Parasedimentitalea psychrophila: one gene and its partners. The protein of the gene in region 3 interacts with the protein of the main gene of each other region in a pairwise test. Links are inferred from orthologs where the notes say so. Each region holds a gene or a part of one and is shown on either strand. Other genes may lie near its edges. The genes, in order: hfq, nusG and rho.

Evidence for each region.
Region 1: the proteins of rho (region 3) and hfq interact in binary tests that used the Escherichia coli proteins (3 or more experiments, as listed by UniProt). The link is inferred for Parasedimentitalea psychrophila from one-to-one orthologs.
Region 2: the proteins of rho (region 3) and nusG interact in binary tests that used the Escherichia coli proteins (3 or more experiments, as listed by UniProt). The link is inferred for Parasedimentitalea psychrophila from one-to-one orthologs.

What each region holds. Positions count from the first base shown.
Region 1 is NZ_CP127247.1:4,267,477-4,272,383, forward strand. The notes cover bases 1,020-3,718. They hold hfq (RNA chaperone Hfq), read right to left. Parts: upstream 2,640-3,718; coding sequence 2,400-2,639; downstream 1,020-2,399. Other genes in these bases: QPJ95_RS20615 (penicillin acylase family protein), read left to right, coding at 1,020-1,093; hflX (GTPase HflX), read right to left, coding at 1,129-2,400; QPJ95_RS20630 (TrkH family potassium uptake protein), read right to left, coding at 2,772-3,718. Outside these bases: more of QPJ95_RS20615, read left to right, coding at 1-1,019; more of QPJ95_RS20630, read right to left, coding at 3,719-4,304; Trk system potassium transporter TrkA, read right to left, coding at 4,306-4,907. UniProt on the Escherichia coli protein: RNA chaperone that binds small regulatory RNA (sRNAs) and mRNAs to facilitate mRNA translational regulation in response to envelope stress, environmental stress and changes in metabolite concentrations.
Region 2 is NZ_CP127247.1:2,095,293-2,100,308, reverse strand. Bases 1,312-4,119 are described here. They hold nusG (transcription termination/antitermination protein NusG), read right to left. Parts: upstream 3,079-4,119; coding sequence 2,545-3,078; downstream 1,312-2,544. Other genes in these bases: QPJ95_RS10130 (hypothetical protein), read left to right, coding at 4,092-4,119; secE (preprotein translocase subunit SecE), read right to left, coding at 3,295-3,492; rplK (50S ribosomal protein L11), read right to left, coding at 1,953-2,378; rplA (50S ribosomal protein L1), read right to left, coding at 1,312-1,951. In the rest of the region: rplL (50S ribosomal protein L7/L12), read right to left, coding at 1-259; rplJ (50S ribosomal protein L10), read right to left, coding at 341-859; more of rplA, read right to left, coding at 1,253-1,311; more of QPJ95_RS10130, read left to right, coding at 4,120-4,346. UniProt on the Escherichia coli protein: Part of the processive rRNA transcription and antitermination complex (rrnTAC). The complex forms an RNA-chaperone ring around the RNA exit tunnel of RNA polymerase (RNAP).
Region 3 is NZ_CP127247.1:1,626,199-1,631,251, reverse strand. What follows is about bases 1,897-4,741. They hold rho (transcription termination factor Rho), read right to left. Parts: upstream 4,033-4,741; coding sequence 2,761-4,032; downstream 1,897-2,760. Other genes in these bases: QPJ95_RS07850 (CopD family protein), read right to left, coding at 4,160-4,615; mnmE (tRNA uridine-5-carboxymethylaminomethyl(34) synthesis GTPase MnmE), read right to left, coding at 1,897-2,732. In the rest of the region: tRNA uridine-5-carboxymethylaminomethyl(34) synthesis enzyme MnmG, read right to left, coding at 1-1,433; more of mnmE, read right to left, coding at 1,446-1,896; QPJ95_RS07845 (Maf family protein), read left to right, coding at 5,024-5,053. UniProt on the Escherichia coli protein: Facilitates transcription termination by a mechanism that involves Rho binding to the nascent RNA, activation of Rho's RNA-dependent ATPase activity, and release of the mRNA from the DNA template.

The DNA of each region.
Region 1 (4,907 bases), 2.6 Mb from region 3 along the record:
AACCGTTGGCGCAATTCCACAACGGGACGCCCAGAACCAAAACCAGGGCAGGCTTCCAAACCAGGGATGGCGGCGGGAAAACCGCTGGCAGGGGCGCGCGCCCTACGCAGCAAACCCCCAGTTCATCAATCCCCGCGGTGGCATTCTGGGCAACACCAATAACAAGCTTTTGCAGCGCCCCTTTCCCAATCATGTTTCCTATAACTGGGGCGATACCCAACGTGTGCACCGGTGGCGCAAGCTGATGCAGACCCGTCAGGTCCACACCCGTGACAGCTTTATCGAGGCCCAGCTAGATACGGTTTCCTACACCGCACGCACCATACTGCCGCTCATCGGAGCCGATCTTTGGTTTACCTCCAGCGCCGCGCCCGAAGGCTCGCCAGCGCGGCAACGGCAGATTGCGCTGCGGTTGCTGTCTGAATGGAACGGCGAAATGAACGAACATATGCCAGAGCCGCTTATCTATGCGGCCTGGCTGCGCGCCTTACAACAGCGCCTGATTATCGACGAGTTGGGGCCCCTTGCCAGTGAGTTCAGGCATGTGGAGCCGCTTTTTATTGAACGCGTGTACCGCAATGTTGATGGTGCGGCCGCCTGGTGTGATATTCGCCAAAGCGCGCCTAGGGAAACCTGCACCGAACTGGCACAACTGGCGCTGGATGATGCATTGGTCTGGATCACCGAACGCTATGGCCCCGCCCTAGAGGCCCTGCGCTGGGGCGACGCACACCAGGCCAGGCAAGATCATGAGATCCTGGGTGAGATTCCAATTCTGAGGTTCTTTGTCAACATCCGCCAGTCGACCAGCGGCGGCGACAATACCCTGCAGCGCGGCCTCAGCTCGGGTCTGGGCCCAGATCCGTTCCAGAATGTGCACGCGGCCGGCTACCGGGGGGTCTATGATTTCTCGGACCCGGACAGTTCCGTGTTCATCACATCAACCGGACAATCCGGCCATTTTCTGTCGCGCCATTACGATGACATGGCGCAACTGTGGCGGCGCGGCGAATATATCCCGATGTCACTGGATGCGGATCTGGCGCGGGCTGCCGCCGTCGGCATCACCCGAATTCAACCGCGCCAGAACTAGCAAGGGTGCCTGCTAGCTCTGGCGCTTTGGATGAATTATAGCGCGTTGAACTTGGACTTCTGGCGTTCGGTCCACAGAACCGTGATTTCAAACCCATCTTCGGTTTGCTCTTCACTTTCGACAATATCCTCGCGAAACAGCCAGGCGCGTTGCTTTCCTTGCGAAAACCCAAGGTTCAGCGTCTCACGCAGGCGTACACCCTGCAATATTTCGCCTATATCGCGCAAAAGCCCCGGCAGACCCACCCCGGACAAAGCCGAGATCGCGTGCACTCCGTCTTCGTTTTCGGCCCTTTGACTGCGGGCTTCAGCCTCTTCTTCGGACAGCTGGTCCAACTTGTTCCACACTTCAATCTGTGGTCGATTTTCATCGACCCCCAATGCGGTGAGAATCGTTTTGACGTCGGCGGCCTGATTGTGGGTCTCATCATGGCTGATGTCGCGCACATGGATGATCAGATCAGCCGCGAGAACTTCCTCCAGCGTGGCCCGAAACGAGGCCACCAATTCTGTCGGCAGGTTTGAAATGAATCCAACTGTGTCAGACAGGATAATCTCTGGCCCGTCCTCCAACTCGACCCTGCGCATGGTTGGATCCAGCGTGGCGAACAACATGTCCTTGACCATGACATCGGCGCCGGTCAACCGGTTGAACAGCGTCGATTTCCCGGCGTTAGTATAGCCTACCAATGCCACAATCGGATAGTGGACTTTGGCGCGCGCTTCGCGGTGAAGCGCGCGGGTCATCACCACCTTGTCCAGCTGCCGACGCAGGCGCACCAGCTGATCATCGATGGCCCGACGGTCAGATTCGATCTGTGTTTCCCCCGGCCCGCCAACAAAGCCAAGCCCGCCACGCTGACGTTCCAGGTGTGTCCAGGCACGAACCAATCGGGTCCGCTGGTAGGACAGCGCTGCCATCTCAACCTGCAGGACTCCCTCGCGGGTCCGGGCCCGATCCGAGAAAATCTCCAGGATCAATCCGGTCCGGTCAAGCAGTTTGACGTCCCAGGCTTTTTCAAGGTTGCGTTGCTGCACCGGCGAAACCGGGCCATCGACCAAAACGAGATCAATGTCTTCGGCTTTGAACACCGCCTTAAGCTCGTTGATCTTGCCTGATCCGAACAATGTTCCGGATTGGGCTTTTGGCAGGCGCACCACGTTTGATCCGATCACATCCAGATCAGGCAGCGCCTCGGCGAGGGCCACGCCTTCATTCAGTGCAGGCTCCGCTGGGCGGCGCTTGCTGTTTGATTTTATATCCGGATGCAGCACCCAGGCGCGGGTCCGGATCTTGTCTTGCTCCATCAAGAGGCGTCTTCACCCTCATACAGGCTGATCGGTTGAGATGGCATGATCGTCGAGATCGCGTGTTTGTAAACCAGTTGCGACTGGCCATCCCGGCGCAGCAGCACACAAAAGTTATCAAACCAGGTTATCACGCCCTGTAGTTTCACACCGTTGATCAGAAAAATGGTAACTGGAACCTTGGTTTTACGCACATGATTCAGGAATGCATCCTGAAGGTTCTGTCGATCCGAAGCCATAGTTTGTTCTCGCTTTTGTTCTTGTTGCGCGCTGCGGACCAGCGCGACTCTTATATCATCAGTATGGGCACAGAATTTGAGTGTTTCCAACCATAAAACATTGGACAATATTGCCTTGTTAACCAGAACCAATCAGTTCCGCCAGAGGTTTGGCGTCAATAATGCAATAATCGCCAGAGTTTCCAAACGCCCCAATACCATCGCAAAACACAGCACCAATTTGGCCGACGGCGCCAGCAACGGCAGACTAATTGTCGTTTCACCCGCAAAGTCGATCAGCGGCCCCGTGGTGGATAACGCCGCAATCGCAAGAACCAATGCTTGTTCAAAACCCGACCCCAAGGCGGCCAGACTGCTGCTGATGACCGCCAGAGACAGGGCAAACAGCATAAAAAAGATCCAGGCAACAAAGGCGCCGTTTTTTTGCAACCGCTTATTGCCGGCCCCTTCGCCGCTCACCGACGAAGGATGCACCAATCGCTCCATTTCCCGCATCCCGTTGAGATACAGCGCATAGACCCTCAGCAGTTTGACCCCACCGGCCGTTGTCGCCACCCCGCCACCCACCAGCGCCAGCCCCAGCAGGATCAAACCGGAGGTGCCCAGCCCCGACCACTGCTGCGCCGCCAGCCAATCGGCACTGGCAAACCCGGTTGTGGTCAAAAATGACATCACCGTGAACATCGCCCCCCAAAGGGAATGCAGGGCCTGGGGCAGGTCTTCTGATGCACTGACTTCCAGCGCCGCCAACCAGTGGCGTAAAAACAGCAGCAAGGGCACTCCGATCACCAGGATCAGCCCGATGCGGAATTCCGGATCTTTGTCCAGCCGGACATAGCCCAAACCTGCCGTATCGGTTGAGAAGGTCAACCGCGACAGGGCAAAAAACATGAACATGAACATCACCATTTCACCGGCAAGACCACTGTTGGCGTTTTCCACCCCACCAACCGCCGAAATGCCGGATGTTGCCATCACTGACATGGCATGGCTCAATCCGGTCAGACTTTCTTCGCCTGTCATCATCAGCAAGATCCACAGCGCCAGTGTCAAACCGGCATAAATCGGCACCAGCGCCTTGGTGACCATCACCAACTGACGTCGCGGATCGCCCCGCTGCATATGCGCCGGCGCAGTTGCACCACGGCCTGGCTCGCCCCGTGCGGTGACCTCAAATCCCCCCAACGACAACGGCGCCAACACCGAGGACGCCGCAATCCACATCAGCAGCCCGCCCAGCCAGCCCACTTGCGCCCGCCAGAGATGCACACTGCCGGGCAGCCGACCGGGGTCGGCAAAGATATCCGCTCCGGTGGTGGTGACGGCGCTGACCATATCGAAATAGGCGTTTAGGTAGCTGGTATTTTGCAAAGCATCATAGGTGGGTATCGCCAGAAACAACGGCAAAACCGCAAAGGTCGCCAGTAACGACAGCAATTGGCCAAGCATTCCATAGCGTGGCACCCGGTTCGCCAGCGACAATCCGATCAGCGTCACGATCATCAGCCCAACCAGGCCCGAATAGAAAAAGCTCTGAGACGTCGGGTGATCGTTCAAAACCACCGCATGGATGGCCGGCACCCACATTGCCAGAGAGGCAATGCCCCAAATCAACAAGAACAACGGCAGCCGTAAAATGCCCTGGGATGTTGATTTCCGTTTCATCTCAGAAGAAATCGATCGAGACCTGAATAAGGCGCTCGACCTCGGGCACGTCATCAGACATGGCAAACAAGGCAATCACGTCGCCTTCCTCAATCCGCATCGAACCACTGGGTCGCAGCACCTCGCCGCCCTTGTAGACCGCCCCCACCAGCACCCCTTCCGGAAAATCGATATCCCGGATCATCTGCCCCGCCATCGGCGAGGTCGACATCACTTCGGCCTCGATCACTTCGGCCTCGGCGTCGCCGATGGAATAGACCTGACGGACCCTGCCGTGGCGGATGTGGCGCAGAATCGAACTCACCGTGGTCGAGCGAGGATTGATATAGGCGTCAATTCCCAACGGTGCCATCAATGGCACCAGTGTCGGGTCATTGATCAGGGCGATCGCCAGAGCACATCCCTCGGCCTTGGCGCGGACGGCAGCCAACATGTTTGTTTTGTCGTCATCGGTCACCGCCAACATCGCATCCGCCCGGTCGGTGCCCGCCTCGATCAGCAAGGCACGATCCAGCCCATCGCCATTCAACACAATTGTCCGCACCAGTTCCTCGGCAGCGCGTTCCGCCTTTTTGCGGTCTCGCTCGACCATCTTGACGCGGG
Region 2 (5,016 bases), 470 kb from region 3 along the record:
CTTCTTTCAGGCCCAGACCGGTGATCGCGCGAACTTCTTTGATCACAGCGATCTTCGATGCGCCGGCGCTCTTCAGCACGACGTCGAATTCGGTCTTTTCTTCTTCGGATGCACCAGCGTCGCCAGCTGCAGCCATAACAACGGCGCCACCAGCGGCGGGCTCGATGCCGTACTCATCCTTGAGGATGGTTTTCAGTTCTTGTGCTTCCAGCAGGGTCAGGCCCACGATGCTTTCTGCGAGTGCTTTCAGATCAGCCATGTTATCAGCTCTTTCCGTTATCAGTGTGTTTTTTCCAACGCCAGGGCAGATGCCCCACATCGGTCATTCAGTGCCAACCGCTTACGCAGCTTCCGCCGTCTCTTCGATGGTCGAAAGGATGCTTGCGATATTGCTTGCAGGTGCGCCAATTGCGCCAGCGATGTTGGAAGCAGGTGCGCCGATACAGCTTGCGATCTGAGCAATAAGCTCGTCGCGCGAAGGCATTTTCGACACGGCTTCAACGCCGGCAACGTCCAGAGCATTCTCACCCATTGCACCGCCAAGGATAACAAAGTTTTTGTTATCTTTTGCGTACCCTTGGGCCACCTTGGCAGCTGCCACGGGGTCCTCGGAATAGGTCAGAACGGTCATCCCTGTCAGCAGGTCAGAAATGCTTGCACATGACTTTCCCTCGAGGGCGATTTTGGCGAGCCTGTTTTTGGCAACACGCACAGCTCCACCCGCTTCGGTTGCCCGGGCGCGCAGATCTTGCATATCAGCAACTGTCAGACCGACGTAGTGTGATACCACAACAACGCCAGAGCTTTCGAAGATCTGGCCGAGTTCGTCGACCAATTTCTCTTTCTGGGCTCTATCCACAGTTCTCTCCAAGTTTGGGATGTCAGACATCCCGGCTCAAGTTTGCCAGGCTTTGAAAAGCCCAGCGTTCGGGTCCGTAATTACGGGGTGAGCCAAAAATCGCCCGAGGGTTTGAAAGTCCTCGATCTTTTTTGTCTTTCCCGTCTCAGGAGGGAAATTAAGACCCCGATTAAGGGTCACCCACCATCTTGGACGAAACGAAGTGAAGCGCGCGACGAATCGCACGCTCCACTTCAACACCGTTCCTAAGAGGATTTTAGGTATAATCCAAGTGCAAAATTCGATCCCGGCGAGATGCAAACTCATAATCCCCACCGGGCCTCGCCAAGGCAGCAAAAAGGGCCCGGAATCGCGTCAGCAATTCCGGGCCCAAATCTTGTCGCCTCTGCCAAATTATTCGGCAGCAGCGTTATCCACTTCAACAGTGACGCTCGGACCCATGGTCGAGGACAGTGCGATTTTGGTCATGTAAGCACCCTTGGCACCCGATGGACGGGCCTTGGCCACAGCCGACACAAATGCGCGGATGTTTTCAACCAGCTTGGCTTCGTCAAATGACGCTTTGCCAACACCAGCATGCACAACGCCGCCTTTTTCAGCTTTGAACTGAACTTCGCCACCTTTGGCTGCTTCCACGGCTGCTTTCACATCCATGGTCACAGTGCCGACTTTGGGGTTCGGCATCAGGTTGCGTGGGCCCAGGACCTTACCCAGACGACCAACGATGGGCATCATGTCAGGAGTGGCAATGCAACGATCGAAATCGATGGTGCCGCCCTGGATGGATTCCATCAGGTCTTCGGCGCCGATGATGTCCGCGCCAGCAGCCTTGGCTTCATCAGCCTTGGCGCCACGTGCAAAAACAGCAACGCGCATGGATTTACCGGTGCCATTTGGCAGCCCGATAACACCGCGAACCATCTGGTCAGCGTGACGTGTATCAACGCCGAGATTCATGGCAATTTCGATGGTCTCGTCGAATTTAGCCTTGGCATTGCCCTTAACCAGAGCAACAGCCTCTTCCACCGACAGGTTCACCTTGCCAGCGAAAGCTTCGCGCGATGCGCGAGTACGTTTTCCAAGCTTAGCCATCTTACTTCACCTCGATGCCCATAGAACGGGCAGAGCCCAGGATGATCTGCATGGCGCCTTCGATGTCGTTGGCGTTCAGATCTTTCATCTTGGCTTCGGCGATTTCTTTCACCTGAGCCGCAGTCACGGTACCAACCACTTCACGCGATGGTGTTTTAGCGCCGGATTTCACGCCAGCCGCCTTTTTCAGGAAGTAAGACGCAGGCGACGTCTTGATGTCCATCGTGAAGGACTTGTCCTGATAGTAGGTGATCACGGTCGGGCACGGCGCACCGGGCTCCAAATCTGCAGTCTTGGCGTTGAACGCCTTGCAGAATTCCATGATGTTGATGCCGCGTTGACCCAGTGCCGGACCAACTGGTGGCGACGGGTTTGCCTTACCGGCGGGAACTTGCAGCTTCATTTTGCCTGCGAGCTTCTTGGCCATAAGCCTTCTCCTTTATCATCGGTGCGTGCTAGCACACACCCTACGCATCCAGAACGCGTTCCGGTGCATTGGTAAGCGTGGTACAGATCCGACGCGCGCGCCATCACCTCCCACAAATGAACCCGGTCGCCCGGGCGTAGGGTGCGTGCTAGCACGCACCGCCCACTCAGACCTGTTTGGTAACCTGAGTGAATTCCAACTCAACCGGGGTTTCCCGGCCAAAGATCGACACCGTCACCTTAAGGCGCTGGTTGTCTTCATCAACTTCCTCGACCATGCCATCGAAGTCCTCAAACGGACCTTCGTTGACCTTGACCCGCTCACCGATCTCATAATGGATCAGAGTACGTGGCGATTCTTCGCCTTCCTGAACGCGGTTCAGGATCTGGTTCACCTCGGCATCACGCATTGGCATCGGGCGACCCTGCGGCCCCAGAAAACCGGTGACCCGGTTGATCGAGCTAATCAGGTGATAGCCGTGATCGCTCATCTCCATGTGCACCAGAACATAACCCGGCATAAACCGGCGCTCGGTGGTCACTTTCTTACCGCGACGAACCTCGATCACCTCTTCGGTGGGCACCAGAACTTCGTCGATGTCGCCATCCAGACCAGTTTCAGCAGCCGTCGTGCGGATCTGTTCTGCGATTTTCTTCTCATAGTTCGAGAGCACGCTGACCGTATACCACCGTTTCGCCATGAACCTGATCGTCCTTGTTCTGCCGGGTTGGCACCATTGCCTTGCCGTCGCTTGAATTTCTTTGCAGCACGGGGCTGCATCTTAACAAAAATCGGCGCGCAACACGAATCGCCGCACGCCCTTGTCAAAGACATGGCCCACCTACCCGCCAATCGAGACGAGATCAAGAGGTGCGCCACCTTTTCGGCGGGGCGTCACCGCCCCCATCAGCCTGGCTTACTTGAACATATCCAGCACGCCAGCCAGCCCAAAGCGGATGAGCACATCGACCAGAGCAAAAAACACCGCCGTCAATGAGGCCATGATAAACACCATAACGGTGGTCAGCAGAACTTCGCGGCGGGTCGGCCAGACAATTTTGGAGACCTCGGCACGAACCTGCTGGATGAACTGAACGGGGTTGATAGTGGCCATTTGACTGGTTCTCTCTGCTAACAATCAGCGTTGGACTTAGCTTGTGACCCCGCCGAATTCAAGCCCTGTTCGCGAACCGGCCCGGCTATCAGCTTCAGCCTCGGTCACATTTAGGCGCCGATCGCAATTCAGTCAATTCAATCTTAAACATGAAAACCGATAGTTGTGGCAGTTTCCAGCACGGCGGCGCGGGCCGGCAAACCGGGAAACCCATGATATATGTGAAAGAATTCCTTGATCGTCGCCAAATATTTGAGCGCACCCAAACGGCTGGAACCCACCGATGCCCTCGAGGCCTCCGCCGAAATTTACCGCGACGTTCTGGCCCATTTTCGCAAGAATACCAAAGTCCTCAAATTGCTCTAGGCGCTGACCCTGCGCATTCAACAGGCCGCCGAACCACCAATGGATGTTCAGCAGAGGCTGACCAGCGACTTAACAACCGGCCACCTTTGTCCTTTTGATGCTCGGGAGAGCTTGGGGATATGCCATCGTCAAAGACGAAGTGCGCGGCCAGAAGCGCGGTTCTCGCGAGATGTTTGTGCCTCTGAGCCATCCGCCCCCTCTCGGCAGATTGCTGCGCAATCGCCTGCCGGGCATTGGATGAGGTGGGCCGGGCCGATGTGGCCTTTGCCGACGCGGATGCCAATGGCCTGCCGATCACCACAATTGGCGGCACGGCCAACGGCCCTGCCCTGACCGCTGAAGCCAATCCCGTCGAGTTGCCGCAGGGCAACCCGATTGTCGCCTCGATGCTCGACAGTAAACTGCGGCGCCCCGTTGAAACCAAAGCAATGGCAAAACCGCAGACAAAGCCCCGAAAGGAGCGAGATAATGTCCTATTATGGTGTTGAGGTCATTGAGCCCGGCAGCGGGTCATCGACGGGGCGCGACCTAAAGGCAGCTATCAGCGTTTTGGCCGGTTCTGCAAATCCCTGCTCACACCTGGGTTCAACAGGCTGACCGTCTGAATCCATCGCCCAATGCGGTCATTCGTGACGAGCGCAGTGAATGGCTGGTCAGAGCCCAATGCGTCAAATGCTGCACTAAGCGCCAATGTCTGTTATCGGTTTCGGTACATGGAAACTCGAACGATGAGGTGATTGAGACATGATGAAGGCGCAGGCCGGTTTGCTTTCACTCTTAGTATTTTCACTTCTACCAGCTGGGGTGGCCAATGCATGGAGCTGTGTTCAACCCGGCGGACTCATTATCGAGAACAACGAAGGCTCACCAACTAAAGAGGAGGTATTGGACCTGTCCCGCTTTCGTTCCGCCCCTTGTGCTCATTTAGGCGGCGATCTTTTCAAAAGCCAAGGGACTTTTCCAGCCTAATGCCGAGTGTCTCCGGCGGGGATTATAGAACCCATTAATGTACTCGAAGATGGCGATCTCAGCAGCCCTGCGGGTTTGCCAAGAGTGCCGCCAGATCAATTCCGCTTTGATGGTTTTGAAGAAGGTTTCCATTGCGGCGTTATCATAGCAATTACCCTTGCCGCTCATGGATACCTTGAAGCCATACCG
Region 3 (5,053 bases):
AAAAGACCTTGAGCTTCCACCAGCTTTTCAGTTTTTGACAGGAAAATTTCCTTCCGTTTCTCGCTGCAGCAGCCAAGCGATATTGCCAAGGGAGTCAGTCTTTGATCTGCATTGTCAGCCCGCAATGAAAGCCGGAATTCTGCCCTGGATGTAAACATCCGGTAAGGTTCGGTTACTCCATTGGTGGTCAAATCATCAATCATAACACCAATGTAGCTATTTGACCGGCCAAAGATCACCGATTCCTCCCCCAAACAAAGGCGGGCAGCGTTGAGACCGGCCACCAAGCCCTGTGCCGCCGCCTCCTCATAGCCGGTGGTGCCGTTGATCTGACCCGCTAGGAACAGCCCTGGAACCGTTCTCAGGGAAAGATCCAGTGACAATGACCTAGGATCAACGTAGTCATATTCAATTGCGTACCCGGGTTGCAGAATTTTGGCGTTTTCCAGCCCTACTATTGAGTGCACATAGTCATTTTGCACATCCTCAGGTAGACTGGTGGAAATTCCATTTGGATAGACCGTATGGCCAGTAGCACTTTCCGGTTCCAAGAATATTTGATGAGATGTTTTTTCCGCGAATCGCACAACCTTATCTTCGATGGAAGGACAATAGCGTGGGCCCACGCCCTCGATATGACCGCCATACATCGCCGATCGTGTCAGGTTTTCCCGGATAATTTGATGGGTATGCTCACTTGTATGGGTGATTCCACAAGACACCTGTGGCGCCAGAGTTTTTTCCGACAAAAATGAGAATAATGTCGGGTCGTCGTCTCCTGGTTGGCTTTGAAGTTCGGCCCAGTTGATTGTTCGCCCGTCCAACCGCGGCGGTGTGCCAGTTTTTAGGCGGCCCAGTGGCAAATCAAAATCATCCAATCGGGTCGCCAGTTTTACAGACGGTTTATCCCCCATTCGACCACCGGGCTTGGCGATATTACCGATGTGAATAACACCCCGCAAAAAGGTTCCGGACGTAAGGATAACCGCACGGCTGGACAGTTCTGCCCCGTCGCTCAGCATCACACCGGTCACATTTTGGCCGACCATCAAAAAATCAATCACTTCCCCTTGGATAATCGTCAGATTTTCTTGAGATTCAGTGATTTTGAGCATTTCGGTGCGATAGATTGCCCGATCAGCCTGGGCCCTGGGTCCCTGAACCGCTGGTCCCTTACGTCGATTGAGCAGTCGAAACTGAATGCCGGCTTTATCCGCAACACGCCCCATAACACCGTCTAAAGCGTCGATTTCCCGGACCAGATGGCCCTTGCCAAGGCCTCCAATGGCCGGATTGCATGACATAACGCCTATGTCTCTTTTGTGCAGGGTAACCAGCGCCGTTTTCACACCCATACGGGAAGCAGCGTGTGCAGCCTCTGTGCCGGCGTGTCCGCCGCCAACAACAATCACGTCATAACCCGAATGTTTCACGTGAAACACTCCCTATTTTCCAATGCAAAAACTCAAGAAAATCTCATCCAGAAGACTTTCGACACCGACACGTCCAACCAACATTTCCAGGGACCGGATTGCGGATCGCATATCTTCAGCAGCAATATCATAAAAACCTGGGCCCTTCTGAAGAATATTTCTGGCCTCGGAAAGGCTCGACAAAGCCGCATTCATTGTCTCGCGGTGGCGCGCACGCGTTGCGATACCCACATCCGCCGAGCGCAATTTGAGAACCTCAGAGATATGGGACACCAATTGATCAATGCCCTGCCCTGTTCGTCCGGAAATTGAATTTGTGGCATCTTGCCGTTCATCGGCCTTTGGCAATAATCGAATATCGCCGGTCTGCATTTTGACATCCAGGGCATCGCCGGATTCCACCAGGAATACCCGCAAATCCGCAGTTTCAGCTCGTTTACGCGCCAGGGCGATTCCCATTCCCTCAACATGATCTTCGGTTTCCCGCAGGCCGGCCGTATCAAGCAGGGTAACGGGCAAGCCAGCAAGGTCCATCCGAACTTCAATCACGTCGCGTGTGGTGCCGGCATATTCAGAAGTAATTGCCGCCTCTCGGCCGGCCAGGGCGTTCAACAGAGTAGATTTTCCGACATTTGGGGCGCCTATAATGGCGACCTCAAACCCGCTTCGAATGCGCTCAGCTATCACCACGCCCTTGGTTTCGTGTTCTAGGTCTTTTTGGACGCCTGACAAAAGCGCTGACACCTCGGCGGTTACGTCAACGGGCACATCTTCATCGGCAAAATCTATGGTCACTTCGATCAGCGAAGCGGCGCGTATCAGATCCCGTCGCCAGCGCTCGGCAAGCTGCCCCAATTCGCCGCGCAAGACAGCTTGAGCTTGCTTTCTCTGGGCCTCGGTTTCGGCATCAATCAGATCCGCCAACCCCTCGACCTGGGCCAGGTCGAGTTTTCCATTTTCCAACGCCCGTCGGGTGAATTCTCCTGGCTCTGCCAACCGTAAACCGTCAATTTTGGACAGCGTATCTAACAGGATAGAAATCACGGCAATACTGCCATGTATTTGAAATTCAACGGTATTTTCACCGGAAAAGCTGTTTGGAGCCAAGAAAGTCAGCACCAAAGCCTGATCCAGTGGCTCATCATTCTCGTCACGCAATAGACGCAAGGTGGTGCCGCGAGGCGGTAGTGTGCCGCCAGACAGCCGCGCGCCGGCCTCATGGGCCAAAGGCCCAGACACGCGGATTATCGCTACTCCTGCCTTGCCCTGAGCCGAGGCCAAAGCAAAGATCGTATCCATGGGTTGGCCTTTCGTGCTGCCGGCCTGATCAGGTGTTCATCGAGTCGAAGAAATCGCTGTTCGACTTGGTTTGCTTCAGCTTGGACAGCAGGAACTCAATCGCATCCGTTGGCCCCATTGGGTTCAGAATCCGACGCAGAACAAAGGTCTTGGTCAAATCGACCTTATTGACCAGCAGTTCTTCTTTGCGGGTGCCGGATTTGAGAATATCGATGGCCGGATAGACACGTTTGTCAGCGATCTTGCGATCCAGAACAATTTCCGAGTTACCGGTGCCTTTGAATTCCTCAAAGATCACCTCATCCATACGGGATCCAGTGTCGATCAAGGCGGTGGCGATGATTGTCAAAGAGCCACCTTCTTCGATATTTCGGGCGGCACCAAAGAATCTCTTGGGCCGTTGCAGCGCGTTGGCATCCACACCACCGGTCAGAACCTTGCCCGAGGATGGCACAACAGTGTTAAAGGCCCTACCAAGTCTTGTGATCGAGTCGAGAAGAATCACTACATCTCGTTTATGTTCAACCAGACGTTTGGCTTTCTCGATGACCATTTCGGCAACGGCAACGTGGCGCGTGGCGGGTTCGTCAAAGGTCGACGATACGACTTCACCTTTAACCGAGCGCTGCATGTCGGTGACTTCTTCTGGCCGCTCGTCAATCAACAGCACAATCAGGTAACACTCGGGGTGATTTTTTTCGATCGAGTGAGCAATGTTTTGCAGGATCATCGTCTTACCGGTCCGTGGCGGTGCCACAACCAATGACCGCTGACCTTTACCAATTGGCGCCACCAAATCAATCACACGCGCAGACCGGTCTTTGCCAGGCGTATCCTCGACCTCCATCTTCAGTCGTTCATCCGGATACAACGGCGTGAGATTGTCAAAAGCAATCTTGTGACGGGCCTTTTCGGGGTCTTCGAAATTGATCAGTGTAACCGTCGTCAGGGCAAAATAACGCTCAGCCTCTTGTGGCGCCTTCATCACCCCATCAATGGTGTCACCGGTGCGCAAAGAGTGCATGCGGATCATTTCGGGCGACACATAGATATCATCCGGGCCCGGCAGATAATTGGCCATCGGCGAGCGCAGGAAGCCAAAACCGTCTTGCAGCAGCTCCAGCACGCCGTCACCAGAAATTTCCCAGCCTTCATCAGCGCGTTCACGCAAAATCTGGAACATCATCTCGCCCTTACGCATGGTCGAGGCGTTTTCGATTTCCAGCTCTTCGGCCATCGCCAGAAGTAATTTCGGGCTTTTTGCCTTTAGGATGGCAAGACTCAGAGTTTCGACGGTCATATTGATGCAGCCCTTATGCACCCAAATCGGGATGCGGTGTCACTGAAGAATGGAAAACACGTTAACCCGGACGGGCCCGCTTTGGGAGATTACATATGCGGTCGTTCTCAGGGAGTCAAATATTGCCTCAGAATTTAAAAACCACCGATACAACGATGATAACCATCAACAGCGTCGGGATCTCATTCAGCAGCCTGTACTGGCGCCCTGTGAGCGTGTTCTGCCCCGCAGCAAGATCGCGATAGCGTGCCTGAAGAAGCTGATGAAAGCCGGTCATTGCAATAACCGATGCGCCTTTTGTCCAAGGCCAGATGTCACTCCAGTCCACCACACCGGGGGTAAACACCATCAGCAGCCCGGCCCCCCAGGTCACAATCATTGCAGGGCGCATGATTAGCCGCAGCAGCTTGTCCTCCATCATCAGGAAGATCGGTATGGAGTGCTGAACCTTCTGGGCCTGCTCCACGTGATACACATACAGCCGTGGAAGATAAAACAGACCAGCCATCCAGCTGAGCACCGCCATGATGTGTAGCGACTTGGCATATGGGTAGAGGCTGAACAGGATATCACTCAGATCCATCGCGGTTTTCCTCGGGCTGGCAGGGTCTTCCTATAAATATAAGATTTATAAGTAAGGATGATGTTTTAGTAGTGCCCCATGAATCCGGTGGATAAGTGAGTCACCCACCGGCTTATCCCCAGTATGGATAAGTTTCCAGTTATTCGGCTTGGTTCTGGGATGAATTCTGGCCGGCCCATAGAAATAAGGCTGCTAGGGTTTTGTTAACCAAGGTTACCATGGGGATAACATGGTGGGTATTTTGGGATGGCTGCGATATCCCAAGGTTCAAAGTTATCCTTATCCTCAAAGGGCGAATCTGCCGGCTTTTTTCCGAGATATTGGAAAAACCCCAAAAGCTTGCTTTGGGGGTGATTTCCATACAAACCATCCCAAAACGATCCGAAACTTTTCCAAAGGGTTTTCCACATGTCTACCCACATGCTTCTTGCCTCGGGA